3 regions of the Pseudomonas sp. CF161 genome follow, and region 1 is predicted to be linked to each of the others. Evidence: predicted binding sites of a transcription regulator. Region 1 holds the regulator's gene; each other region holds the start of a gene.
What was found. Region 1 encodes FliA, which starts transcription of late flagellar genes. Its sites were predicted from a motif close to CTAAAGTTTNNNNNNNNNNNGCCGNTAA; they were not measured.
Positions count from the first base shown of each region.

Region 1 (4,832 bases):
TGGTGCCGGGCGTGCTGTCGCTGTCGCAGTTGCTCAAGGTGCTGCAGGCGTTGCTCGCCGAACAGGTGCCGGTACGGGACATTCGCAGCATTGCCGAGGCCATCGCGAACAATGCCGCCAAGAGTCAAGATACTGCCGCTTTGGTGGCCGCCGTCCGCGTCGGATTGTCGCGTGCCATCGTCCAAAGCATTGTAGGCACTGAGTCCGAGCTGCCTGTGATCACCTTGGAGCCAAGGTTGGAACAAATATTGCTCAATAGTCTGCAGAAGGCAGGACAAGGCCAGGAAGAAGGCGTTCTGCTGGAGCCAAGCATGGCTGAAAAGCTGCAACGTTCGCTGATCGATGCGGCGCAGCGTCAAGAGATGCAAGGTCAACCGGTGATTCTGTTGGTGGCAGGTCCGGTACGCGCAATGCTTTCACGGTTTGGACGTTTGGCAGTCCCCGGTTTGCATGTGTTGGCGTACCAGGAAATCCCTGACAACAAACAAGTGACCATCGTTGCGACAGTAGGGCCCAACGGCTGAGGTAACGGGTTATGCAAGTTAAGCGTTTTTTCGCCGCCGATATGCGTCAGGCCATGAAACTGGTTCGTGATGAGCTGGGCGCAGAGGCCGCCATTATCGGCAACCGCCGCATTGCTGGCGGTGTCGAGCTGACGGCTGCCCTCGACTACAAGCTGTCGGCGCTGGCGCCGCGCGTGCCGAACATGGAGCTCGAGGATGAGCTGCGCAAGACCCAGTCGCGGATCGTGACCGCCCAGGCGGAATTGAGCCTGCGTGGCGACAGCGATGCCATGACCAATCGTCAGCTGTTCGCCGGCCTGCCACTGACGGCAGCCGAGCCGCTGATCGAACCGACTTTTTCCGAGCCGCACCGTCCGGCGCCGGCCCCTGTTGCGGCAGATGGCGTGGACCAGCGGGCGTTCGATTCGATGCGCTTCGAACTCAATGGCCTGCGCGAACTGCTGGAAGTCCAACTTGGTTCCCTGGCCTGGAGTCAGCTGCAAGGCAGCCGTCCGGAGCAGGCCAACCTCTGGCGTCGCCTGCAGCGTATCGGCTTGTCCGGCCCCCTGGCCCGTGACCTGCTGGCGCTGGTGACTGAAATCGACGAACCCCGTCAGGCCTGGCGCATGCTGCTGGCGCACCTGGCGCGGATGATCGTGACCCCTGAGGTCGAGCCTTTGGAAGAGGGCGGTGTGATCGCCATGGTCGGCCCTGCCGGCATGGGCAAGACCACCACCCTGGCCAAGCTGGCGGCGCGTTATGTGCTCAAGTACGGCGCGCACAATATCGCGCTGGTGAGCATGGACAGCTTCCGTATCGGTGCCCAGGAACAGCTCAAGACCCTGGGGCGCATCCTCAATGTGTCGGTGACCCATGTCGACCCGGGCCAGTCCCTGGCGCAGGCGCTCGACCCACTGTTGCGCAAGCGTGTGGTGCTGATCGATACCGCCGGCCTGCAAGCCAGCGACCCGGCCCTGCGCATGCAGCTCGAAAGCCTGGCCGGTCGCGGGATCAAATCGAAGAATTATCTGGTCCTGGCCACCACCAGCCAGAAACAGGTGCTCACCGCCGCCTATCACAGCTACAAGCGCTGCGGGTTGGCCGGTTGCATCCTGACTAAACTGGATGAAACAGCCAGCCTCGGTGAAGTGTTGAGCCTGGCGATCAGTCATGAATTGCCCGTTGCCTATCTGACCGATGGGCCACGGATTCCTGACGATCTGCACCTGCCGCGCCGGCACCAGTTGGTCAGCCGCGCAGTGAGCGTGCAGATGCAGGAAGAACCCAGCGAAGAAGCCATGGCCGACATGTTCGCGGACCTCTATCACAACCCCGCAAAACGGGTTGGATGAGGGTGGCCATGAAGAGATTGCACCGTATCTACATCGATGGTCTGCCATGCATTGTTCCAACGGTGAACGCGCAGCCAGTTATGTGGCCCCGTCTAAGTAAGACAAGGTAAAGAAAGAACATGGGCAGCATGCATCCCGTACAGGTGATTGCGGTGACCGGCGGCAAGGGTGGCGTCGGCAAGACTAACGTGTCAGTGAACTTGTCACTGGCCCTGGCTGAGCTCGGCCGGCGCGTCATGCTGCTGGACGCCGACCTGGGCCTGGCCAATGTCGACGTCCTGCTGGGCCTGACCCCCAAACGTACCCTGGCTGACGTCATCGAGGGCCGTTGCGAGCTGCGCGACGTGTTGCTCCAGGGCCCGGGCGGGATCCGTATCGTGCCTGCCGCCTCCGGCACCCAGAGCATGGTGCACCTGAGCCCGGCCCAGCATGCTGGCCTGATCCAGGCCTTCAGTGATATCGGCGACAACCTCGATGTGCTGGTCATCGACACCGCTGCGGGTATTGGTGACTCGGTAGTCAGTTTTGTCCGCGCGGCCCAGGAAGTCCTGCTGGTGGTCTGCGACGAACCGACTTCGATCACTGACGCCTACGCGCTGATCAAACTGCTCAATCGCGACTACGGCATGAACCGCTTCCGGGTCCTGGCCAACATGGCGCAAAGCCCGCAGGAGGGTCGCAATCTGTTCGCTAAGTTGACCAAGGTCACGGATCGCTTCCTGGACGTGGCTTTACAATACGTCGGTGCAGTTCCTTACGACGAATGCGTACGCAAGGCCGTGCAAAAGCAGCGTGCGGTCTATGAAGCCTTTCCTCGTTCGAAGTGCTCGCTGGCGTTCAAGGCCATTGCGCAAAAAGTCGATACCTGGCCGTTGCCTGCCAACCCACGTGGGCATCTGGAGTTTTTTGTCGAGCGTCTCGTGCAGCAAACAGCAGGACCGGTGCTATGACAGCCAGCGGCTACAACCTGTACAAGAAGTCGGCGCGTGACAGCCAATATGAATTGATCGAGCGTTATGCGCCTCTGGTCAAGCGTATCGCCTACCACCTGCTGGCACGGCTGCCGGCCAGTGTCCAGGTCGAAGACCTGATCCAGGCCGGGATGATCGGTTTGCTCGAAGTGTCGACCAAGTACGATGCGAGCAAGGGCGCAAGTTTCGAGACTTATGCCGGGATTCGTATTCGTGGGGCGATGCTCGACGAAGTGCGCAAGGGCGATTGGGCACCACGTTCAGTACACCGCAATACACGAATGGTCAGTGATGCCATTCGCTCAATTGAAGCTAAAACCGGTCGTGACGCTAAAGATCATGAAGTTGCGGCCGAACTTGAATTGAGCCTCGACGATTATTACGGGATTTTGAACGACACCTTGGGCAGCCGCCTGTTCAGCTTCGACGACCTTTTGCAGGACGGCGAGCATGAAGGGCTGCATGAGGATGGCGCGAGTGCTCATCTCGAGCCGTCACGCGATCTGGAAGATGAACGCTTCCAGGCGGCGCTGGCGGACGCGATTGCCAATTTGCCGGAGCGTGAGCGACTGGTCTTGGCGCTGTACTACGACGAAGAGCTGAACCTCAAGGAAATCGGTGAGGTCCTGGGGGTCAGCGAATCGCGGGTCAGCCAGTTACACAGCCAGTGCGCGGCCCGCTTGCGGGGGCGTTTGGGGGAGTGGCGAGCGCGCTGACAGGCAGTGTGGGGACACTGCGAACGGGACCGGTAAGGCGTGATGCCGCACCGGTCTTGCAGTGTGTATTCCATGCAGTCGTTGAGTGTTACGTCGTATTGATTGAATGGCGCGTTCAGGTGCTGGGCGCGTTTAAGACTGCTTGGAGGTCGAATTGGACAAGAACATGAAAATCCTCATCGTTGATGACTTCTCAACGATGCGGCGGATCATAAAAAACCTGTTGCGTGACCTGGGTTTCACCAACACGGTCGAGGCCGATGACGGTACTACCGCGATTCCGGTCCTCAACAGCGGGAGCATCGACTTTCTGGTAACGGACTGGAACATGCCTGGCATGACCGGTATCGATTTGCTGCGCCACGTGCGCGCCGACGAGAAGCTCAAGCACCTGCCGGTGCTGATGGTGACTGCCGAGGCCAAGCGTGAACAGATCATTGAAGCGGCTCAGGCCGGCGTCAATGGCTACGTGGTGAAACCATTCACGGCTCAGGCGTTGAAAGAGAAGATCGAAAAAATCTTCGAACGCATCGGTTGATGCGCGAAGACATTGCGCCACGGGGGAGCTATGGAGCATAACGAATCTTCATTGGGCGATTTTGAGTCGACCCTGAAAAAACATGCCCACGAACTGGTCGAGAGCCTTGAAAAAGGCAAGTTTGGCGAGGCTGTGCAACTGATCCATGAGCTCAATCAGACCCGTGACCGCGGCCTGTACCAGGAAGTCGGCAAGCTCACCCGCGAGCTGCATAGCGCGATCGTCAATTTTCAGATTGACCCGCATATGCCGCAAGCCGAGGAAGTTTCACAGATCACGGATGCCACCGAGCGCCTGTCCTATGTGGTCAGGCTGACCGAGGCCGCGGCCAATCGCACCATGGATTTGGTGGAAAGCAGCACCCCGCTGGTCAACGGCCTGAGCAACGATGCCCAGGCCTTGAGCGCTGACTGGGGGCGCTTCATGCGTCGCGAAGTCGGGGCTGAAGAGTTTCGCGAGCTGGCACGGCGCGTCGACAGTTTCCTGACGCGTAGCGAACAGGAGACCCGGACCGTTTCCGGCCATCTCAACGACATTCTGTTGGCGCAGGATTACCAGGACCTCACGGGCCAGGTGATCAAGCGTGTGACCCAGTTGGTCACGGAAGTCGAAAGCAATCTGCTCAAACTCGTCTTGATGGCCAGCCAGGTCGACCGTTTTGCGGGCATCGAACATGACCGCGAATCGATCCTGGCCGAAAAAGATCCGCAAAAACATCTCGCCAAGGGTGAAGGTCCGCAGATTCATGCCGA
Region 1 is NZ_ATLP01000107.1:92,927-97,758, reverse strand. Features, by position in the region: gene flhA (flagellar biosynthesis protein FlhA) at 1-524, shown strand, start outside; gene flhF (flagellar biosynthesis protein FlhF) at 536-1,855, shown strand; gene fleN (flagellar synthesis regulator FleN) at 1,975-2,805, shown strand; gene fliA (RNA polymerase sigma factor FliA) at 2,802-3,542, shown strand; gene CF161_RS24300 (chemotaxis response regulator CheY) at 3,709-4,080, shown strand; gene CF161_RS24295 (protein phosphatase CheZ) at 4,111-4,832, shown strand, end outside.

Region 2 (4,832 bases), on a different contig from region 1:
GCCGCATTGAGCGCCAGCAGGTTGGTCTGGTCGGCAATGGCGGTGATCACCCCGACAATGCCGCCGATTTCCTGGGAACGCTGGCCCAGGGTGTTGATCACCGTTGCAGTGCTGTTCAGGGCGCCGGCGATCTGCTCCAGGGAGGATGACGCCTCTTCCATCGAGGTACGGCCGATGCGCGTCTGCTGGGCGTTTTCCTGGGCCAGCCGCTCGGTGTTGCCCATGTTGTCGGCGATGTTCAGCGAGGTGGCGCTGAACTCTTCCACAGCGCCAGCCATGCTGGTGATCTCGCCGGACTGCTGCTCCATGCCCTCGTAGGCACCACCGGACAATCCGGCCAGCGCCTGGGCCCTGCCGTTGACCTCCTGGGCCGCCCGGCGGATGTGCTCGACCATGGTCGACAGGGCTTCGCCCATCTGGTTGAAACTGCGCGCCAACTGGCCGATCTCATCCTGGCTGGACACATTCAGCCGGACACTCAGGTCGCCGGCACCCAGGGCCTCGGCCTGGCGCACCAGGTCTGCAAGGGGCGCCAGCTTGCTGCGCAGCAGCCAGACCGCCGCGCCTACCGCCAGCAGCATCGCCAGCAGGCTGCCGATGACCAGGCGCAGGCCGACACTCCAGGTCACCGCGCGGATTTCCGCTTTCGGCATGCTCGCCACCACCGCCCAGGGGCCACCCTCGAACGGCACCGCCAGGCTGTAGAAGTCTTCGGCCTTGTCGCTCCAGAAGCGGCCCTTGCCCGGCTGGCGAATCAGCTCGGCCATGGTCGGCAGCGCCTGATCCAGCGCCTGCACGCCGGCAGGCGGCACCAGCCATTTGTTTTGCTCATCCAGCAAGGCCAGGGAACCGGTCTGGCCGATGCGGAAGCGCCTGAGGTTGTCGAACTGGGCGTTCTGCGCATCGGTGTAGTCGAAACCGACGAACAACACCGCAATCACCTTGCCGCTGCTGTCGCGCACCGGGGTGTATTGGGTCATGTAGGACCGGTCGAACAGCAGCGCGCGGCCGACGTAGCCCTGCCCCGCCATCAGCTTCTGGTAGGCCGGGTGGGCATGGTCGAGCAAGGTGCCGATGGCGCGGCTGCCGTCCTGTTTGCTCAGCGAGGTGCTGACGCGGACAAAATCATCGCCGCTGCGGACAAACACGGTCGCCACGCCGGCCGTCATCTGCTTGAACTCGTCGACTTCCTCGAAGTTGTTGTTCAACACCTGGCTGCCCAGGTGCAGGCCCGGCGTGGAGGTGCCGGCCACTGTCACCGGCTGCTCGGGGTGCAGGCTGAGGCCGCCGCTGAAGCGTTTTTCGAACAGCCCGCTCAGGCGCTGGGTGCTTTCGCGCAGGGTGCTGTGGAACGTATTGAGCTGATCGGCCAGCAGCCGCGCTTCGCTGGCCAGGTGCTCTTCCCGCGTGTCGAGGTTGGCGGAATCCAGCGAACGCAGGGCAAAAACGGCACTGCCGCTGATCACGATCGCCAAGATCACAGCCAGGGCAAGGCCCAGCTGTGAGGCAATCCGGGCACGGGGTTGAGGCATGACGGCTCCTGACCGAGGGCCCGGATCATCCTGATCAGGTCGCGTGCTCGGCAAAATTTTCCAGTAAGGGGGGACGGCGGGAACGCTGCGGGACGCAAGTTCCACTTTCTAGGATTCGGCGGCAACGATGAATACTTGAGCAATTCGCACGGTTATCGCTCAAGGCCGCTCCCGCGGGCGCTTCATCGATTCAGCCGAGGCGCTCTACCTCAGGCAATTGCATGGCCTGGACCTCGCCCTGGAGAAAATCGCTGAGGCGGCGCAAACGTTCACCTCCGGGCCGGGTTTTCGGCCAGACCAGGTAATAGTTCTCGCCACTGGCCACCGCAGTCGGCCACGGCAGGCTCAGCCGGCCCTGGGCCACATCCTCGGCGACCATCAGCAAATCGCCCATGGACACGCCGTAGCCCCGGGCCGCGGCAATCATCCCCAGTTCCAGGGTGTCGAAGACCTGCCCGCCCTTGAGCGAGACCTGATCGGACAAGCCCATGCGCTCCAGCCAGCTGCGCCAGTCGCGACGGTCCGGGGTCGGGTGCAGCAATTCGGTGACGGCCAGGCGGGCCACATCCCAGGGCTGGTCATTGAGCAGGTTCGGCGCCCCCACCGGGATCAACAGCTCGGGAAACAGGTAGCTGGCCTCCCAGTCCGCCGGAAAGTGGCCGTTGCTCAGCAGCACCGCGCAGTCGAAGGGTTCCTGGTTGAAGTCCACCGAATCGACGTCCATCCAGGCGCTGGTCAGTTGCACCTCGTTGCCCGGCTGCAGGTGGCGAAAACGGCTGAGCCGCGCCAGCAGCCAACGCATGGTCAGGGTCGACGGCGCCTTCATCCGCAGAATGTCATCCTCGGCGCGCAAGGTATTGCAGGCCCGCTCCAGGGCGCTGAAGCCTTCGCGAACGCCCGGCAGCAGCAGGCGCGCCGCTTCCGTGAGTTGCAGGTTGCGCCCGCTGCGCTTGAACAGCCGGCAGGCGAAGTGCTCCTCCAGGGTGCGGATATGCCGGCTGACCGCGCTCTGGGTAATCGACAACTCTTCGGCCGCGCGGGTGAACGAACTGTGCCGGGCCGCCGCCTCAAAGGCGCGCAAGGCATACAGGGCTGGAAGACGACGCGACATATAACGCTCTCCGTGGGCAGTGCGGCCACGCTACCAGAAACCGGTTCGCATGAGTTTTAATCATGCCAGCAATCGTTTTTATCCTTTTGTGCAATGCGCCACAAGCGCCGAGAATCAGCGCTCTTGACCCATTGACCATTGCCGAGCCTGATGACCATGCAGCATCCAGCACGTACCGAACTCCGGGCCATCCTGCGGCTGGCGGGGCCGCTGATCGCCTCGCAGTTGGCGCACATGTTGATGGTCCTCACCGACACCCTGATGATGGCCCGGCTCAGCCCCGAGGCCCTGGCCGGTGGCGGGCTGGGCGCGGCCAGCTATTCGTTCGTGTCGATTTTCTGCATCGGGGTGATTGCCGCGGTCGGCACCCTGGTGGCGATTCGTCAGGGTGCCGGCGACATCGAAGGCGCCACGCGCCTGACCCAGGCCGGGCTGTGGCTGGCCTGGCTGATGGCGCTGGTGGCAGGCCTGCTGCTGTGGAACCTGAAGCCGGTACTGCTGCTGTTCGGCCAGACCGAAACCAACGTCGACTCCGCCGCGCAGTTCCTGCTGATTCTGCCCTTCGCCCTGCCCGGCTACCTGAGCTTCATGGCCTTGCGCGGCTTTACCAGCGCCATCGGCCGCGCCACGCCGGTGATGGTCATCAGCCTGGGCGGCACCGTGGCCAACTTCCTGCTCAACTACGCACTGATTACCGGCATGTTCGGCCTGCCGAAACTGGGCCTGATGGGCATCGGCCTGGTGACCGCCATCGTCGCCAACTGCATGGCCCTGGCCCTGGCCTGGCATATCCGGCGGCATCCGGCGTACGCCCCTTATCCGTTGCGCCAGGGCTTGTCGCGGCCCAACCGGCACTACCTGCGGGAGCTGTGGCGCCTGGGCCTGCCCATCGGCGGCACCTATGCGGTCGAGGTCGGATTGTTTGCCTTCGCCGCGCTGTGCATGGGCACCATGGGCAGCACCCAATTGGCGGCGCACCAGATCGCGCTGCAGATCGTTTCGGTGGCGTTCATGGTGCCGGCGGGGATTTCCTATGCGATCACCATGCGCATCGGCCAGCACTACGGCGCCGGGCAACTGCTCGACGCGCGCCTGGCGGGACGGGTGGGGATCGCCTTCGGTGCGGTGGCGATGCTGTGTTTTGCCATGGTGTTCTGGCTGCTGCCGAATCAGTTGATCGGGCTGTTCCTGGACCACAATGACCCGGCCTTCCGCGAAGTGATCAACCTGGCCGTGAGCCTGTTGGCGGTGGCGGCCTGGTTCGAACTGTTCGACGGCACGCAAACCATCGCCATGGGCGCAATTCGCGGGCTCAAGGACGCCAAGACCACCTTCCTCGTCGGCCTTGGCTGCTACTGGTTGATCGGGGCCCCGGCGGCCTGGTTGATGGCCTTCACCCTGGGCTGGGGGCCGACCGGCGTGTGGTGGGGGCTGGCCCTGGGCCTGGCCTGCGCCGCCATCAGCCTGACCCTGGCCTTCGAATGGCGGATGAAACGCATGCTGCGCCTGGAGCCCCAGGTGCAGCCATCGGCCTATGCCTCGGCCCAGGTGGATTCGTAAAGGTCGGTTGAACCGGCGAGCGGGATTGCCCCCTCGCCAGGCTGGTTAGCTCAGCACATCCGCCATGGATCGCTGGCTGCTGCCAAAGGTCAGGTACTCCACCAACTCCGCCAGGGGCAGCGGTTTGCTGATCAGGTAGCCCTGCGCCTGGTCGCAGCCGAAGCCGCGCAGCAGAGCCAGTTGCTCCGGGGTTTCGACCCCTTCGGCCACCACTTCCAGGTTGAGGTTGTGCGCCAGGTTGATCATGGCGTGAACCAGCTTGCGGTTCTCCTCGCGCAGCTCCATGCCGCCGACAAAACTCTTGTCGATCTTGAGCAGGGCGATCGGCAGGCTGTTGAGGTGCACGAAGGACGAGAAGCCGGTGCCGAAGTCGTCCAGGGAAAACCGCACGCCCAGGCGCCCCAGGGCGTCCATGGTCTGCTTGACCAGGTCACTGCGGCGCATCACTGCGGTTTCAGTCAGTTCGAACTCCAGCCACTGCGCTTCGACGCCGCGCTCGGCAATCAGCCGGCTCAGGGTCGACAGCAGCTGGCTGTCCTGGAACTGCCGGAACGACAGGTTGACCGCCATGTGCAGCGGCGGCAGGCCTCGCTCACGCAGGGCCTGCATGTCCCGCAGGGCACGGGAAA
Region 2 is NZ_ATLP01000041.1:37,761-42,592, forward strand. Features, by position in the region: gene CF161_RS07660 (methyl-accepting chemotaxis protein) at 1-1,532, opposite strand, end outside; gene CF161_RS07665 (LysR substrate-binding domain-containing protein) at 1,723-2,643, opposite strand; gene CF161_RS07670 (NorM family multidrug efflux MATE transporter) at 2,794-4,203, shown strand; gene CF161_RS07675 (bifunctional diguanylate cyclase/phosphodiesterase) at 4,249-4,832, opposite strand, start outside.
Region 2: the regulator FliA is predicted to act here: its motif matches at 1,645-1,672, upstream of CF161_RS07660 (methyl-accepting chemotaxis protein).

Region 3 (4,832 bases), on a different contig from region 1:
GGCGAGCTGGACCTGGTCACCACCCTGTGCCACGAAATCCGCTCGGCCCACGTCTCGGTCGTGATCGACAAGGCCAGCGAAGACCCGCACTACCACAATCACCACACCCCACGCCTGTACCGCTTCGAGAGCTATATCTCGGTCCCGGTGTTTCGCACCGACGGCAGCTTCTTCGGCACCATCTGCGCCCTCGACCCCAGCCCGGCGGCACTCAAGGCCAGCGCCATCCAGAGCACCATGGAGTCGTTCGCACGCCTGCTGTCGCTGCAGATCGAAGCCGAAGAAAGCCAGCAGCAGACCGAAGCCGCGCTGCAGCAGGAGCGCCAGACCGCCGAGCTGCGCGAGCAATTCATTGCCGTACTGGGCCATGACCTGCGCAACCCGCTGTTCGCGATCAATGTCGGTGCCGAACGCCTGCTGCGCAAACACCCGAACCCGGCCACCGACCCGATCGTGCAGCACATCCTCAACTGTGGACGGCGCGCCGCGCAGTTGGTCGAAGACGTGCTGGACTTCGCTCGGGGACGCCTGGGGCCCGGCATCACGCTGAACATCGCGTCCAGCCAGGATCTGGAGCAAACCCTGCATCACGTGGTGGCGGAGGTGCAGAGCGTGCACCCGGAGCGCCCCATCCAGTGTGTGATCGGCGATTTGCAGGGCATCCGCTGCGACCGTGACCGGGTCGCGCAACTGCTCTCCAACCTGGTGGCCAATGCCATCACCCACGGCGCGCCCGAAGGCCCGGTGCAGGTCAGGGCCGAAGTGCGTGAGGGCGTGTTTATGCTGGCGGTGCAGAACCCGGGGCAGATTCCCCCGGCGATCCTGCCCTACCTGTTCCAGCCGTACTCGCGCCCGGCCAGCGATACGCCGCAGGCCGGCCTGGGCCTGGGGTTGTATATCGCCGACCAGATCGCCCGCTCCCACGGCGGGCGCATGGACCTGGCCTCAAGCGCCGAGCACGGCACGCTCTTCACCTTCAGCCTGCCCCTGGCGCCTGAAGCTCGGGCCTGAAACAAGCGCCTGATCTCAGGCCGTGGTGTCGACCAGCGAGCCGGACGAACTGCTGCTCGAATCCTGCAAGGCTTGCAGCAGTGCGGCGGTGGCGGTCTGCAGCGAGCCGCTGGTGGAAGCGATCTGCGATTGCGCGGCGGCCACGGCGGCGGCCTTGGCATCCTTGCTGTCCTGACTGGCCTGGGCGGCCTGCAGCTGCTGTTGCTGCTCCTGCAACTCTTTCTGCAATTGCGCAATCTGCTTGCGCAGCGCCTTGACCGCATCCGACTCCTCGCTGCTGCTGGAACTGCCGCCGGACGCCGCAGCCCCCGAAGCACCGCCCGCCTTGCTGCTGTCACCGGAGGCAGCACTGGCCGCGGCAACCCCGGTCTCGGTGCTGCTGGCCTCGTCACTGGCGCTGGTCGCCAGCTTGCTGGTGCTGACCTGGGGTTGGGTAATGGAAACGGAACTGATACTGACCATGGGCATGGGCCTCGTGAGTTGGGGTTCGCCCTACCATCGACGCCGGCCCGGTCAACTTGAGAGTGACTGTGTACCGACCTGGTAAGCAGGCCGATACACAGGACGCGGCGGTCAGTTGCCCAGGCGCGCGGTGACCTCGTTCAACTGCCCCGACAAGCCATGCAGGTTGCGGCTTGCGGCTTCGGTGCGCTGCACGTTGTCGAGGTTGGTACTGGCGATGCTGGTGATCTCGGTCAGGTTGCGCGAAATGTCCTCGGCCACCGAGGTTTGCTCTTCCGCGGCCGTGGCGATCTGGCGGTTCATGTCACGGATCGCCTCCACAGCCACGGTGATCCGCTCCAGCATCGCCCCGGCCTGGGTCACTTGCTCGACGCTCTGCTCGCTGCGCGACTGGCCGCTTTCGATGGCCTGGGCGGCGTCCACCGCGCCGGTCTGCACGGTCTGGATAATCTGGTTGATCTCGATAATCGAGGCCGCCGTGCGTTGCGCCAGGCTGCGCACTTCGTCCGCCACCACCGCGAAACCACGTCCGGCCTCGCCGGCGCGGGCCGCCTCGATGGCCGCGTTCAGCGCCAGCAGGTTGGTCTGTTCGGCAATCCCGCGGATCACCTCCAGCACTTTGCCGATGCGCCCGCTGTCGGTTTCCAGCTGGCGAATGACCTTCGCGGTGTTGGCGATTTCGCCGCGCATCAGGGTGATGGTGTGGATGGTGCCCTGCATCACCTGTTCGCCCTGTTGCGCCGAATGATCGGCATCGTCGGCCGCGCGCGCCGCATCGGCGGCGTGGCGTGCCACTTCCTGGGCCGTGGCGGACATTTCGTTCATGGCCGTGGCCACCTGGTCGGTGCGGTTGAACTGCTCGTTGGTGCCCTGGGCCATCAACCCGGCGATGGAGCTCAACTCGCCGCTGGCGCTGTCCAGGTCGGAGGTGCTGCGTTGCAGGCGGCTGAAGGTGTCGGCGAGGAAATCACGCAGGGTGTTGGCGGCCATGGCCAAGCGGCCCAGTTCGTCCTGGCGGTCACTGGCGACACGTTCGGCAAAACGCCCCTGGCTCAGTTGCGCGACATACTCGATCAGGGTGCGGATCGGCTGCACCAGGTTGCGGTTGACCAGCCACAGGCTGAACAGGCCGATCATCAGGCCCGACGCCAGCATCACCAGAATCCCGATCCAGATCGTGCGTTCGGCTCCGGCGCTGATCAGCAGCGACTGCTGGTCGCCCTGCTTGCGCAACTGGCTGACCAACTCACTCATCTGCTCGCTGGTCGCACGATCCAGGCCCTTGACGGCCACATCGCCAGCTGCCGGATCCGCACCCGCCGCCACATAGGCGTCCCGGCCTTTCTGATAGGCCGCACCGAGCTGGCGATGCTCTTCGCGCAGGCGTTCGACCTGGCTTTTCAATTGCGCGTCGACACCTGGGGCCATCGCCAACTGGCCGAGAATGCCCTGGACATCGCTCTGGCGGTCTTCGAACAATTTCCAGTATTTGCTGCGTTCTTCAGGCTGTTTGCCGCGCAGCAGGACGTTCTTCCATTCCTGGACCTGGCTCTTGAACTGCAAGTTGGCCTCGTCGACCAGCTGCGAAGTGCGCAGCGGCCCCTCGATCAGATTGCGATAACTTTGCACACCATTGGACAGGAAGTTGAAACACGCCAGGGCGATCAACAACATCGCAAACAGGCTGCCGCTCAACAAGGCGAGCGTTTGCGCGCGCAGGGATTTTTGCAAGAACATCAAATGAGATCTCATGGCAGGGATGGAACACATCCGAAATGGACATGGGTGGCACACAGACATCCCTGTCAGGGCAGTCGACGACGGGCCGATGCTCGACTGCTGTGAGCGTGATCGGCGCGCAGCGGGCTTTCTTGAGCGCCTCCGACCACCGGTAGCAGGGCGCGCATTCTGCACCTGAAACTGTCACAAAAACGTCAAAAAGCCTTGCGATGATAAAGCCCAAGTGAACCTGTAAAACGCCTACAGGTGGCTTCCCTCCTGCGAGACTCCATGAACCACAGCATCGACCAAAGCCATCGCGATTCCGATCTGTTCGGCCTGTTGTACGGCTTCAGTTTTCTCCCGGGGCAAGCCGGCCGCGAGCTGGACTCGGCCAAGGCTCTGGAATGCCTGAAACAAGCAGGGGACGGTGACGAGTTTCTCTGGCTGCACCTGAACCTGGCCCACGCGGCCTGCGAGCGCTGGATGAAGGCTCACCTGGAACTGCCTGAAGAGTTTTTCGAAGCGCTGCATGAAGGCTCGCGCTCCACCCGCATCGAGCATGTGGACTCGGCCCTGCTGGCGGTGGTCAACGACGTGGTGTTCAACTTCAGCAGCATGGTCTCATCGGATATCTCGACCCTGTGGGTCTGCGCCCGCAGCCGCCTGATCGTCAGCGCCCGCCTGCAACCCCTGCACTCGGTGGACAAGCTGCGCTCCTCGGTCAAGGCCGGCGAGCGCTTTCGCTCGCCCCTGGAACTGCTGGTGCACCTGCTGCGCGACCAGGGCGAGGTACTGACCCAGATCGTGCGCAAGACCAGCCAGAGCGTGGACCAGATCGAAGACCAACTGCTGGCCGCCCGGGTCTCCACCAACCGCGCCGAACTCGGGGCCATGCGCCGGGTGCTGGTGCGCCTGCAACGACTGCTGGCGCTGGAACCGGGCTCGCTGCTGCGGCTGCTCAACCGGCCGCCGCAATGGCTGCAGAAGGAAGACGTCAAGGAGTTGCGCAAATCCACCGAGGAGTTCGCGCTGATCATCAACGACCTCACGGCCCTGGGGGAGCGAATCAAACTGTTGCAGGAAGAAATCGCCGCCAACCTCAACGAACAGACCAACCGCACCCTGTTCACCCTGACCGTGGTCACCGTGCTGGCGCTGCCGATCAACATCATCGCCGGCTTTTTCGGCATGAACGTGGGCGGCATTCCGTTTTCCGCAGACCCCGAAGGCTTCTGGATCCTGGTGGCCCTGGTCGCCACCTTCACCCTGTTCGCCGGCCGCTGGGCCTTTCGCAAACGCCAGGACTATTGAGCCAACACCCGCTGGCCCTGCATGACACCCCTTCCCCTGACCGACACAGCGCCTGTAACGGTATGCCGAAAGGCCCATTCAGATCAGCGGCCCACCCAATCGCACAAACACTGACCTGACGCAGTCTCTCTGTAACATTTGGCAACGATCATGGAGCCCACTCCTCCCCTCCACAGGATTGTCCGGCAATGGCCACCCCTTCCCTGACTGCCGCCACCCCCTCTTCCACCCGCGAAACCAAGCCCCAGCTGGATAAAAAGGCCAGCCCCTTCACCCTGGTGATGTTTTTCGCGGTACTGGCCATGGGCTTGCTGTTCACCGCCTAC
Region 3 is NZ_ATLP01000038.1:201,140-205,971, forward strand. Features, by position in the region: gene CF161_RS06245 (GAF domain-containing sensor histidine kinase) at 1-1,011, shown strand, start outside; gene CF161_RS06250 (hypothetical protein) at 1,027-1,473, opposite strand; gene CF161_RS06255 (methyl-accepting chemotaxis protein) at 1,585-3,210, opposite strand; gene CF161_RS06260 (transporter) at 3,484-4,506, shown strand; gene CF161_RS06265 (inorganic phosphate transporter) at 4,695-4,832, shown strand, end outside.
Region 3: the regulator FliA is predicted to act here: its motif matches at 3,322-3,349, upstream of CF161_RS06255 (methyl-accepting chemotaxis protein).